3 regions of the Anaerosinus massiliensis genome follow, and region 1 is predicted to be linked to each of the others. Evidence: riboswitches for the same ligand, from Rfam matches in the RefSeq annotation. Region 1 holds a riboswitch; each other region holds the start of a gene.
The links. A riboswitch is a leader RNA that binds a small molecule or an ion and turns the genes downstream of it on or off. The one in region 1 is predicted to bind cyclic di-GMP.

Region 1 (4,508 bases):
ATGTTTATCCGTGGGCGGCAGCGTTTGATCAAAAGGTAGCTACGTTACTCGAACAGAGAGAGCATCAAAAGTTGATCGCTTATGAAAAATTACCTTATGCAAATCTTGCTGTGCCTACAGATGAACATTATTTACCAATGCTCTACGCACTTGCTATGCAAACAGAGGATGAGAACCTCGCATTCATTTGCACTGATATACAAAATGCCTCTATTGCCATGCGGAGCTTTATTCTCGGTGCATAATAGCAGGCATACTGTTTCATAACGTGTGTATTTTATGAGAGTATGGTAAAATATATATGTAAAATTTATTGATGACAATTATTTAAGGAGGGTTAGCATATGAGTTTTCGAATTACTGAAAATGTTACATGGGTTGGTAAAATAGACTGGGATTTAACAAAATTCCATGGTGAAGAATACTCTACGCATAAAGGGTCTACGTATAATGCATATCTTGTCCGTGATGAAAAAAATGTTTTAATTGATACAGTTTGGCTGCCTTATACTGAGGAATTTGTTGATAAATTGCAGCAGGAAATCGATGTATCAGAAATTGATTATATTATAGTGAATCATGGCGAGATTGACCACAGTGGTGCATTGACGAAGCTAATGAAACTTATTCCCGACACTCCAATTTATTGTACAGCAAATGCGGTGAAATCGCTCAAGGGGCAGTATCATCAGGATTGGAATTTCCACGTAGTAAAAACGGGGGACAAGCTTAGTATTGGTTCAAAAGAATTCATCTTTATTGAAGCACCAATGCTACATTGGCCGGATACGATGATGTGTTATCTTACCGGGGAAAATATTTTATTCAGCAATGATGCGTTTGGTCAGCATTATGCTTCCGAATATATGTTCAATGATTTGGTCGATCAAGCAGAGTTATATAGAGAAGCGATTAAATATTATGCAAACATTCTTACACCATTTAATCGTCAAGTTGAACGAAAGCTGAACGAAGTCGCGGCACTCAACTTACCAATTGATATGATTTGCCCGAGTCATGGAGCGATTTGGCGAGATGATCCGATGCAGATTGTGAAAAAATATGGCGAGTGGTCGAAAGACTATCAAGAAAATCAAATCACGATTCTTTACGATACAATGTGGGAAGGTACGCGCAAGCTTGCCGAGGCAATTGCTGAAGGGATTAAACAAGCGGATGCGACGGTAAATATTAAACTTTATAATACAGGACGTAGAGATAAAAACGATATTTTGACTGAAATTTTCCAATCTAAAGCGATTTTAGCCGGTTCACCTACAGTCAATAATGGAATTTTATCCTCCATGGCAGGCATTATGGAAGAAATCAGAGGGCTGTCGTTTAAAAATAAAAAAGCTGCTGCTTTCGGAACCTATGGCTGGAGTGAAAAATCTGTAAAGATGCTTAGTGAGCTGTTAACAGAAGCTGGATTTGAAGTTGTAAATGACGGATATAAGGTTGCTTGGAGTCCGGATGAAGATGCTGTGGCAGGCGCCATAGAATTTGGAAAGAATTTTGCAAAATTATAAAATTGAGAACTGGTAGATCATTTTCTTTGTTTGATGATCTGCAGATGAATAGAGCACATGTCAAGAGGAGCTGTAGCAAAAAATTTGCCACAGCTCTTCTTGGCATGTAGACAAACTATGAACTATGGGACAGATAGGCAGCGGGTCGGTGATAAGCACGCATCTGCGTCGTTACAGCAAGGTGCTGCTCGTCGACGTACCGCGAGTACGACTCCTTCACAACCCCTTGCTGTGCCTAGCATCTGAGTACTTCTCACCAACCGGCAACCTATCTTCGTACTAGTTTATAAGTGGTACGGATTTCGTTATTTTCTAAGTTATCGACATAAATATATTATTTGTTTACAAGCTGACGAGGTTTTACTTGTGAAATCAAAATATGATACTATAATTAAGATATTAGATGTGTACGAAATTTTTTTTAGGATGGTGTAAAATTTGAAGGTTTCGGTATTAGGTTGTGGGCGTTGGGGAACATTTTTGGCGTGGTATGCAAATCGGATAGGACACGATGTTTTATTATGGGGCAGGGAAGGATCAAGAAATTTTGCGGCACTAGAAAATACGAAAAAAAATGATTATTTAACATTACCGGATAAGATTACTTTGACGCACGATTTAGAAGCAGCAGTTTCATTCGGTGAAATTATTATTATTTCAATCAGCGCGCAGGAATTACGTTCATTCGGTGAACAAATTCGTGATTTTGCTGGAATACGTGATAAAACTTTTGTGTTGTGCATGAAAGGCATCGAGGCAAAAACGGGAAAACGTTTATCACAAGTTTTTCATGAAGCTTTTGGGTTAGACAAGAATGTAGCAGTTTGGGTAGGCCCTGGCCATGTGCAGGATTTTGTCAGAGAAATTCCCAATTGCATGATCATTGGATCGCCCGCTATAGAAATAACAAAAAAAGTTGTGGAAGCATTTAATAGCAATTTAATTCGTTTCTATTATGGCAGAGATTTACTGGGAATCGAAATTGGGGCGGCAGCGAAAAATGTTATGGGAATTGCCGCTGGAATGTTAGATGGAATGAACTATAGCAGTTTAAAAGGTGCATTGATGGCACGGGGGACGAGAGAATTATCATTGCTTGTGAAAGCAATGGGCGGTGATGCTACGACAATTTATGGACTCAGCCATTTAGGCGATTATGAAGCAACTTTATTTTCTTTACATAGTCACAATCGAAAATATGGGCAGGGTTTTGTAAGAGGTGAAAGATTTGATAAATTAGCTGAGGGTGTTTCTACGGTGGTTGCTTTAAAAACGTTGGCACAAGAATATAATATTGAACTGCCGATTTGCAACGCAGTGTACGAAATCGTCATTGACCATAAAGATCCAAAAGAAAAGCTCTTGGATTTGTTCTTGCGCCCGGTAAAATTTGAATTTTAATAGGATAAGATGAGTTCTGCAAAGGCTTTTCGGTGCAGATATTGTGTGGAAACATGTTCCTTTTTGTCGAATATGCAATTGGAATATTATTCTTGTATTTTCATTTTGTTTAGTATAGAATATAAAGTATATATTGTTTTTCCTATAGCAAACCTATTGAAAGATAGGGACGCAAAGCCGTGGGTCTAAAGATAATTTTGTCTATGACTGCCAGGTTGCATCAATTTTATGATTGCAGCTGGCAGTTTTTTTATTGACATTTTACGTTAGAAACATAAAAGCATAAGTTGTATTGATCTTTTTAAGAGAGTATAAGAAAGGAAAAATATGAATTCAGAAAAGCAAACGATCCTGATTGTTGACGATGTGTATTTTAGTGCTAAATATATGGAAGATATTTTAAAAGAAGAGTATCAAGTTGTGGTTGTAACCTCTGGAAAAGCATGTATGGATTATGTTAAATGCCAAAATGTTGATTTAATTTTATTAGATGTTGTAATGCCAGAAATGGATGGGTATGAGGTATGTCGGAAGCTCAAGGCAGATCCTGCAACAAAAAAAATTCCTGTGATTTTTTTATCTGCAAAGGGCAATACGCAAGATGAAGCTCGAGGTTTGGAATTGGGTGCAATTGATTATATAACAAAACCAGCTTGTGCCTCTATTATCAAAGCACGTATAAAAAATCATTTAGCAATAAAAATGCAAAACGATCTATTAGAAAAACTTTCATTTATTGATGCCCTGACAAGTGTTTTTAATCGTCGTTATTTAGATGAAGCGTTAGCAAAAGAGTGGCGTTGTGCTTTACGTAGTGGGGAACTTTTATCCCTATTACTAGTGGATATAGATTTCTTTAAAGCTTTTAATGACTACTACGGACATTTAGAGGGAGATCGGTGTCTGCAGAAAGTGGCGAGCGTTTTAAAGAGATCCGTATTACGTCCGGGGGATGTTGTTGCTCGATACGGCGGAGAAGAATTTATTCTAATTTTGCCATCGACCTCTAAAGAAGGGGCAATCAAAGTAGCAACAAGGATTCAGCAAAACTTGGCATTCATAAAAATGGAACATAGGATGTCTAAAGTCAGCAAGTACGTTACAGTAAGTATCGGTATAGCGACTACAATTGCAAAAGAAGTTTTTAATGAAAAAAGTATGATTAGAATGGCAGATTTGGCGCTGTATCAGGCAAAAAGTGAAGGACGTAATCGCTTTGTTTAAAGATAGCGTCTATTTTGTATTGACAACAAAAAATAGTGAAGATAACCACACTTAAATCAAGTTTCTGTATTGGTTTAAGTGTATTTTTTTCTAAAATTCAAAAATAAATAGCAACTTTCGCGCAAGTGGGAATATGATAATATTGAAAATATTTAAATGTTAAGGAATTGGTAAAATAAGAACATTAAACTCTTTCGCAGCATAGTATAGTTTAGGTAAGCTGTAAATGAATAATATAGGAGGGACCAAGTATGAGCTTTCTTGAGTGTTGTGCTAACAGCATAGGGTCTATAACGATACTTACAGAGGATCGTTGCGTATTTCAAGGGCAAGTTGTAAAAAATCGCGATCAGG
Region 2 (4,508 bases), 990 kb from region 1:
TTCACGACTTCACTGCCATAACTCACTTCTTGTGTCCCTTTTTGCATTGCACTCACAGCACTGTCTGTCTCCGATTGTATTTCTGATATAAGTGTAGCGATTTTATGCGCTGCTTCTTGTGATTGCTCTGCTAATTTTCTAACTTCTTCTGCAACTACAGCAAAGCCTTTTCCCTGTTCACCTGCCCGTGCTGCTTCAATCGCAGCATTTAACGCTAATAGATTGGTCTGCCCTGCGATTCCAGAGATCGTCTCAACAATTTGCCCGATTTCTGATGAACGCTGTCCTAATTTTGTAACAACCTCGGCTGAATTAACCACAGTATGCTCAATACTCTGCATCTGATCCATCGCCGCTTCAACAGCTTTTTCTCCCTCTGCAGCAGCCTCTGAAGTCTTGTTAGCCATACTCGAAGCAGCATCAGCATTCGTTGCGACTTGTTGAATATTATTTGACATTTCTTCAACAATTTCCGTTGTCACATTCACTGTAGATGCCTGTTTTTCAGCACCTTGCGCAACCTCAGAAATAGACTCAGCTACCTGATTTGTCGCTAGTGCAGATTGTTCTGCGCTAGCCGTCAATTCTTCGGAAGATGCAGCGACCTGCTCTGTCGTAATCATAACCTTACGAATTATCGTTTGCAGATTATCTTTCATCTGATTAAAAGCACTTGCCAATTCACCGATCTCATCGGCTGAATTCACTACAAGGTCATCCTCTTGTAAATTGCCATCCGCCAAGGTATTCGCTGACACCGTTAGTCTGCGAATTGGTCCTGCAATTGATTTACTAATCCAAGTACCAAGTACTAAGGCAAAAATCAACACAACAAGATTGATGCCCAGCAGCATAGATTGCATCTGATCAGCCTTATCTGACTGAACTTTTTGTTCTTTTTGAATCGTTTCTTTGACAACTTGCAAAAATTGTTCTGCAGACTCCATAGTTGCTTTGTACGGAGTTCCGGCTTCCTGCATATATTGTCCTACCATAGCAATATCATTTATTTTTTTCGCCGCAATAGATTTTTCGGCGATCCCCTCATATTCTGCCTTCAAAATCTTAATATTTGCGATAATTTTTTTACCTTTTTCATCCTTTGTGGTTTTCTCTAGTTCAGCAATTCCTTCATCCGCTTTTTTACGATATGTATTAAACAAATCTATATCAGAAAGATCTCCTGTAAAATTAAATCGACGCATAGCAACTGCCTCATTTGCAACAGCCAGAGAAATCCCTTGCGTCAATTCAATCTTTTGCAGCTCTACCGCAATAAGATCTTCATAAGAATCATTGATATTTCCTATTTTAAAATACGTAAACAGGCTCATCATTGCAACAAGTACTACAACAATTAAAAAGCCTCCTGTAATCTTTTTTCCTACTGTAATTTTCATCTTCCAATACTCCCTTCTAAGCTCTTGTAACTACAAATGTAATTATTAACATTACAGCGATGCGTTTGATCTTCACCTCTTCATCTATATTTGTTTATAAAAAATAAGTCAACAAACTACAAAGCATATACATAAATGCGGCTTGGCAGTCATTGACTTAATCATCTTTAGACCCATAGCTTTGCGTCTTTACCTTTCGATAAATTTGCCAACTATCCTATATTTTTTTGTATCCTTATTCCATTATGTAAGTTGCTAAGAACGTCTATTACTTTGGTATTATTATCAATAATACCATACTACAATATAAATGTATATTTATTTTTATCATTTAAATATTCTGTCATATTAGACCATCGTCACAAATCATATATTTTATTAACCACCCGATGATTCGCCAAATATCTGGTTCTACGAGATTCAAATGATTTAAAAATCAAAATCCTATTTAGCTCCCATAAAAAATAGGACAAATAGACTATGTCAGCCTATTTGTCCTATTTTGATTTTATCTGGCCTCTAACGCGCTTGCTTTTGTACACAAAGCGCAAAGAATGGTTAAATTGCGAATAATTTCAACCTTAATTCAGGTGACGTTAAAACACGATCTGAAGTAACGTTCCTTTATTTTATCGTTTTTACTGCATCAATGATATCATTTGTTGTTAAGCCGTACTGTTTCAACAACTCATCCGGTTTCCCTGAAGTTCCGAATTGATCCTTGATTCCGACCATTGCCACTTTGGTTGGATATTCTTGTGACAACACTTCACATACCGCAGAACCTAAGCCACCGATCACACTATGTTCCTCAGCTGTTACAATCTTCCCTGTCAATTTTGCAGTTTTTACAATTAATTCTCTGTCTATTGGTTTAATGGTATGCATATTAATAACGGTTGCCGCTATATTTTCTTCTTGTAACCGCTCTGCGGCTTCTAAAGCTTTTGCTACCATAATTCCAGTTGCTATAATGGCTACGTCACTGCCCTCACGCAGTACATCTCCTTTTCCGATCTCAAATTTATAATTTTCATCATAAATTTTCGGAGTTGCCGCTCTGCCTAAGCGGATATACATAGGACCATAATGTGCAACTGCTGCTAAAATTGCTTGTTTTGCCTCAACTTCATCGGCTGGATTTAAAACAACCATATTCGGAATGCTTCTCATTAAAGAAATATCTTCAATCGCCTGATGACTTCCGCCATCTTCACCAACTGTGAGCCCCGCATGTGTTGCAGCAATTTTTACGTTTAAATTCGGATAAGCAATTGAATTACGAACTTGTTCAAAGGCTCTGCCTGCTGCGAAAATCGCAAAAGTACTAGCAAAAGGTATTTTGCCGCAAGTTGCAAATCCAGCCGCTGTTCCCAGCATGTCCTGCTCTGAAATTCCCATATCAAAAAATCTTTCCGGACATACTTTTTTAAATGCAATCGTTTTTGTGGCCTTTGCCAAATCAGCATCGAGCACTACCACCTGAGGGTTTTTACTAAGTTCAGCTAAAGTTTCACCATATGCATCTCTTGTCGCTTTACTCATTTTGTAACACTCCCTTTCAACGCGGCAATCGCTTCTTCTTTCTGCTGTTGGTTCGGTGCAGAGCCATGCCAGCTCACCTGATTTTCCATAAAAGGAACACCTTTTCCTTTTATGGTTTTAGCAATAATTGCGGTTGGTTTACATGTCAAATTCTTGGCTAAATCAATCGCCGCTCTTATTTGCGCAAAATCATGTCCGTCAATTTCGATTACATGCCAGCCAAAGGCTTTAAACTTATCCCCTATGGACTCCACATTCATTACTTCTTCATTTGTACCATCAATTTGCAAGCCATTATGATCGACAAATAACGTAATGTTATCCAAATGATAATGTGCGCTGCTCATTGCTGCTTCCCATATTTGACCTTCTTGTAACTCTCCGTCACCAGCAATTACATATACTTGATATGCCTTTTTATCTAATTTAGCCGATAATGCCATACCATTCGCTACAGATAGTCCTTGACCTAAAGACCCCGTTGACATATCGATTCCCGGTGTCCGTTTCATATCCGGATGCCCTTGTAACATTGCATTTGTTTTTCTCAAATTCATGAGTTCTGCTTTAGAGAAATAACCCCGTTCCGCTAACACACTATACAGGCCAGGTGCTGCATGTCCTTTGGACAATACAAAACGATCGCGGTCTTCCCATTTAGGTGCATCTGGGCGTATCGCCATTTTCTCAAAATATAAGACAGTCAAAATATCGATCATCGACAATGACCCGCCCGGATGTCCAGAACCAGCGGCAGCTAGCATATCAATCACATTGATCCGAATGGATTGTGCTAATTTTTTCAATGCATCAGTTTCCATAGTTTCCCCTCATCTATCTAAATCTTTTTCTACACATTATTTCATTATTCTATTTGTTATGCTTCCTCATATGCTTAGATAAAGCGTTTTAAGCGTCTATTTTTGTCCGTAATATGCATTTTTCCCATGTTTTCTTGAAAAATGTTTATTCATTAAAATTTTATCCATTACATTATTCGGTGACATTAATTCTGTATAATAAGCCATACGCGATACTTCTTCCAAAACGACCGCATTATGCACTGCTTCGTTTGCACTTTTGCCCCAAGCAAATGGTCCATGATCATTGACAACTACGCCTGGACAATGAATTGGATTTCTTCCCATGAAAGTTTCAATGATTACATTGCCTGTTTCCAGTTCATAATTGTGTTGAATTTCTTCTTTATTCAATTTTCTTGTACAAGGGATTTCGCCATAAAAATAATCTGCGTGTGTTGTACCACAAGCAGGAATAGATTTTCCGATCTGTGCCCAAATCGTAGCCCAGCTGGAATGTGTATGCACGATCCCTCCCACTTCTTCAAATTCTCTATATAACGCCAGATGTGTAGCCGTATCTGAAGAAGGATTGAGTTTCCCTTCCACACGATTTCCTTCTAAATCAACGACAACTAGATCGTCAATGGTCATAGCATTGTATTCAACGCCACTTGGTTTGATGACAACCAACCCTTTTTCCCGATCAATTCCGCTTACATTGCCCCATGTATACGTAATCAATCCTCTAGCTGGCAATTCT
Region 3 (4,508 bases), 380 kb from region 1:
AAGAGTAGTGGCTTCAATAATAAGAAGAATACCTGCAAGATCAAACCGGTGTTTGCTGTTAAAGAAGTTTAATTCTGTCATCAAAGAGCATTTAAAAACAGGATGAATTTATATTTTTTATTTACAATATAAAGGGAGGAGAGAACTTATGGATTGGCTTGATGGAATGAATGCGGCAATAGAGTATCTTGAGGAAAATATTACGGAGAAACTTGATATTGAGAAGGTTGCAGAAATTGCTTTATCGTCTCCGTTTCACTTTCAACGTATGTACCATATGATAACTGGTATTACGGTAGCTGAATACATACGTCGAAGAAGATTGACGCTTGCGGCACAAGACCTTATATTTGGTGAGAAGGTGATCAATGTGGCTTATAAATACGGATATGAAACACCAGAAGCATTTGCCAAAGCTTTCGGAAAAATGTATGGAATGAGTCCCACGGCAGCACGAAAGCCGGGGGTATACCTCAAAGCATATCCAAAACTCTCTTTTCATATTTCGATAAAAGGGGATAAAAATATGAATTATAAAATTGGTGAGAAAGAAAGTTTCACGGTAGTTGGTAAACAAAGAAAAATATCTATGCTAAATGGAGAGAACTTTAAACAGATACCTGAATTTTGGCACGAATGTATGGAAGATGGAACGTGTGAATGGCTTGCCTCTAAAGCTGGAAAATGGGGTGTTTTAGGTATATGTAAAGATTTTCATATAAATAAAAATGAATTTATGTATATGATTGCAGTGGAAAATCTAAAAGAGCCTCTTCCAGATGGATATCTTTCGGAAACCATACCATCGGCAACTTGGGCTGTTTTTGAATCGGTCGGTGTATTACCGGATGCAATACAATCGCTTACTCGAAGGATATTTACAGAGTGGCTGCCTGCGACTGGATATGAACATGATTGTGCACCTGAGATTGAAGTCTATCCACCAGGCGACATAGATTCACCGGAGTATAGGTGCGAAATTTGGATTCCTATCAAAAAGTAAGGTGTTCTAAATTTTTTAGAAGTGTGGAGCTGTCAACCCAATTAGCTAATCGGGCTGTTACGTTGAATGAGATGAAGGCTGTATTTGACAAGGACGAACAAAGTTTGAAACTCGATTGGATACCTTGTAGAGGAGTAACGAAATAAATGTTGTATGACGCAGTGATACTTTGAGATCAATATAATCATTGAGATTATGATGGGCTGCCACACTAAACGTGTGGCAGTTTTTCTTTGCGTCCTCGACATTTTCTGGGAAAATTTACTTACTAGCAATTGACTTTCTAAGATAAAAACAAATAAATTGCACTTAAAGCAAAATATGGCCCATAAGCAATCTTATCATGCCGCATTTTCATTTTAAGCAGCAGCAGAATCCCACTTACAATCCCGCCGGCAATGAATCCGTACAACAAAGTTAGCAGCAATTTATCTATGCCGAGCCATAGGCCTAAGATAAATAACAGCTTGATATCGCCACCACCAATTGCGCCTTTAGTTAAGATAGCAAGGAATAGCAGAACTCCACTGCCCAAAACTGCTGCAAGCAATCGATTTAAAAGACTTGCTTCTAAAAAAGGCGTGAAAAGAAAAGCAAACAAACATATTAGAACGAGAACTTTGTCTAAAATGACTTGTTGCTCAAAGTCCATAATACTGATAAATATCATGAAGGTAATAAAAATCCAATTACCGATCAGTTCTATTGGAGTCAGTGCTCGATAAACGGCGAATCCATAGAGCGGAAGTAAACAAAATAAAAAATAATAGGTTCGAATATTTGGTGTATGGACTAATTTTGCTGGAGCGTTCAAAATGGCTGACGCACTGTTTAAATATTGCTGCATAGCTACAGAGGATATATGACTTATCAAATAAACGAAGCTAAAAAAAGTAAGGAACATGAGTAAGAAAGAGATAATTTCTATCATTTATAACGCCGCCTTTGCATAAAAGTAAAGCTCCTTTTTACTATATTATAATCTAAAATAATACTGCAATAAAATTAGGACTAAAGATTCATTTTGAAATAAAAATTTAAATTTAAAATTGTAACTTAAACAAAGTTAGTTCTAACGTTTTCAAGCATATTGGGATATTTTACTATTTATGAGCTTGTAAATAAATGAATTTTTTAACATTTTTTTAACTTTTAAGTACTTGTTTGTTTATAGGCAATGATGTATTATTTTATTAACAAACAATTTATCTAATAAAATTTGGAAATTTTCATATTGATAAAACAGTTAGCAAACTTATCGAAAGGTGGGGACGCAAAGCCGTGGGTCTAAAGATCTATTCTATGACTGCCTGGTTGCATAATACGATGTGTACAAGTTTTTGTATCTTTTTATGTAATCAGGTTTTTTTACTTGCACATATTGTAAAAATATGTAATTTTATTTAGGGCGAGGACGGAATTTATTATAAATTTATGTGTATTTTGAACGGGAGGATGTACGTTGAATTTACCTGAACTACCGAGAAATTTCACGGAAAAACTAGAAAAGATGACATCAAAGCAGTTACTCCTGTTGGCTTTTGTCACAAGTATCATTGTAACTATCGTAATTTATTTATATCTAGCAGGCAAGGAGGCAGAACCTGTACAAAAATCCCAAACCTTGAGAACCGTGATTGTAGCGACTGTGGATATTCCGGAACGAACCATAATACGAGAAGATATGCTGAAGGTCGTACATCTGCCAGCAGATGTGATGCAGGCAGATGCAATCATCGATCTTAGCTCTGTAATTGGCAAAGTAGCGAAATTTAGAATCTTACAGGGGGATGTTCTGACAGAACAAAAATTATTTTCTAATCGTAAAATGGAGGGCTTTATCGGTGCCATTCCTGATGATAAACGAGCGATTTCCATTCCGGTTACAGATATTACCGGTGTTTCAGGCTTTGCAAAACCGGGCGATTATGTGGATATCATGCTGATTAGTGATAAATTGAGTAAGAATACAATATCTGGAGAAATCCTCCTGCAAAATATTTTGTTGCTGGCAATTAATAAAGAGCATGAAGTAGCGGAGGGGAAGAAAGAAAATGCAAAAGAGCAGTTAACGACAGCAACCATTGCAGTCTCTCCTGAAGATGTCGTGAAAATTGCGGCAGCGCAGTCTCAAGGAACAATTTATTTGGCATTAAGACCCTTTAAGCCGAAAAATACGTTTATTTTGATGAACAGACAATTTTATCGACAGCTTGCACGAGATGAAGATAAGCCGGAAAAAACGGCAAGCAGTGTTACTGAAAATGTGCCACGGTCTGCTTATCCGGATCGAATGCAAGCGCAAGCAGCACCTCTGGCGATAGAACCGCCACGTGGAGATGCTGTTAAAAGTTCTCATCAAATCACTGTGATTCGTGGAAATGCGGCGGATACAGTACAAGTAAAATAAGGGGAAACGCATATGAATTTAAGAATTAGCATATACAAAATTGTTTTCATTTCTTTATGTTGTATGTTTTATATGATGAGTGCAGTGATGGCACAGGCGAATCTTTTTATGGAGGTAAATCAGTCTTCTTATCTGAATGCCGGGGATGCGATTACGCAAGTGGCGGTTGCGAATCCAGAAATTGCTGATGTTACGGTAATTTCAACAACAGAAATGCTGCTTGTTGCCAAAAAGCCAGGGACGACGACCTTATACATATGGACCAACAATGGTATGCGACAGGAATATCTGCTCAGCGTGCAAGAATATGATACGAAAACTGCGACTTATATTAAGCAGATGATTGGTTATCAAGACGTAGTTGTCGAAAAAATCGGCGATAAGATTCTTTTACGTGGTTTTGTTGAAAATCAGTTAGAAAAAAATCGTGCGGAGAAGATTGCCGAGCTGTATGGCAGTAAAGTGGTGAATTTGCTGGAGATGACAACGCCGTCGCAGATCCGAATCGAGGCTAAAATATTAGAGATATCGACGGATAAGGTAAAAAAATTAGGCATTCAATATGCCAATGCATCGGATATTGATTCAGAATCAGGGATTGTTACAATCGGTACGACAGGTATTTTTGGTTTTGGTCAGACCTTTTCAAACTCGCGGGATGGTTCCAGTTCTAAAATGGGCGGCTATGCTGATATCAATGCAACGTTGCAGGCACTCATTACCAACGGTGATGCTAGAATTCTTTCACAGCCGAGCATGGTTACGATGAGCGGAGAGAAGGCAAATATTTTAATCGGTGGTGAAATGCCGATTCCGATCAGTAATTCTGATGGTCAATTAACAGTGGAATGGCGTGAGTATGGAATTAAGCTTAATATTGAGCCAACTGTTGATGAACAGAGCAAGATTACGAGTAAGGTGACCGCCGAGGTCAGTACGCTTGATAGTGCATCGTCAGCGGCGATCAATTTAAGTAGTGGGTTATCTATTCCGGCGTTAAAATCTCGTAAAGCGGAAACTGTCATACATTTATCCTCTGGAAGCATGATGGCGATTGGTGGGTTGATTAGTTCCGAAGACGGCAAACAAGTCATG

Region 2: it holds a riboswitch for cyclic di-GMP, as region 1 does, so the genes downstream of both, BN6559_RS10585 (methyl-accepting chemotaxis protein) here and BN6559_RS06120 (diguanylate cyclase) in region 1, are expected to answer to the same signal.
Region 3: it holds a riboswitch for cyclic di-GMP, as region 1 does, so the genes downstream of both, cpaB (Flp pilus assembly protein CpaB) here and BN6559_RS06120 (diguanylate cyclase) in region 1, are expected to answer to the same signal.

Annotation. Positions count from the first base shown of each region.
Region 1 covers NZ_LT575483.1:1,220,967-1,225,474, reverse strand. Annotated here, with positions in the region: gene ygiD (4,5-DOPA-extradiol-dioxygenase) at 1-245, shown strand, start outside; gene BN6559_RS06130 (anaerobic nitric oxide reductase flavorubredoxin) at 345-1,529, shown strand; gene BN6559_RS06125 (NAD(P)H-dependent glycerol-3-phosphate dehydrogenase) at 1,968-2,930, shown strand; cyclic di-GMP riboswitch class I at 3,067-3,153, shown strand; gene BN6559_RS06120 (diguanylate cyclase) at 3,258-4,154, shown strand; gene BN6559_RS06115 (hypothetical protein) at 4,406-4,508, shown strand, end outside.
Region 2 covers NZ_LT575483.1:2,207,191-2,211,698, reverse strand. Annotated here, with positions in the region: gene BN6559_RS10585 (methyl-accepting chemotaxis protein) at 1-1,400, opposite strand, end outside; cyclic di-GMP riboswitch class I at 1,534-1,620, opposite strand; gene BN6559_RS10580 (transketolase family protein) at 2,025-2,945, opposite strand; gene BN6559_RS10575 (transketolase) at 2,942-3,766, opposite strand; gene BN6559_RS10570 (L-ribulose-5-phosphate 4-epimerase) at 3,863-4,508, opposite strand, start outside.
Region 3 covers NZ_LT575483.1:1,599,740-1,604,247, reverse strand. Annotated here, with positions in the region: gene BN6559_RS07795 (AraC family transcriptional regulator) at 149-1,003, shown strand; gene BN6559_RS07790 (prepilin peptidase) at 1,287-1,934, opposite strand; cyclic di-GMP riboswitch class I at 2,242-2,325, shown strand; gene cpaB (Flp pilus assembly protein CpaB) at 2,466-3,413, shown strand; gene BN6559_RS07780 (type II and III secretion system protein family protein) at 3,426-4,508, shown strand, end outside.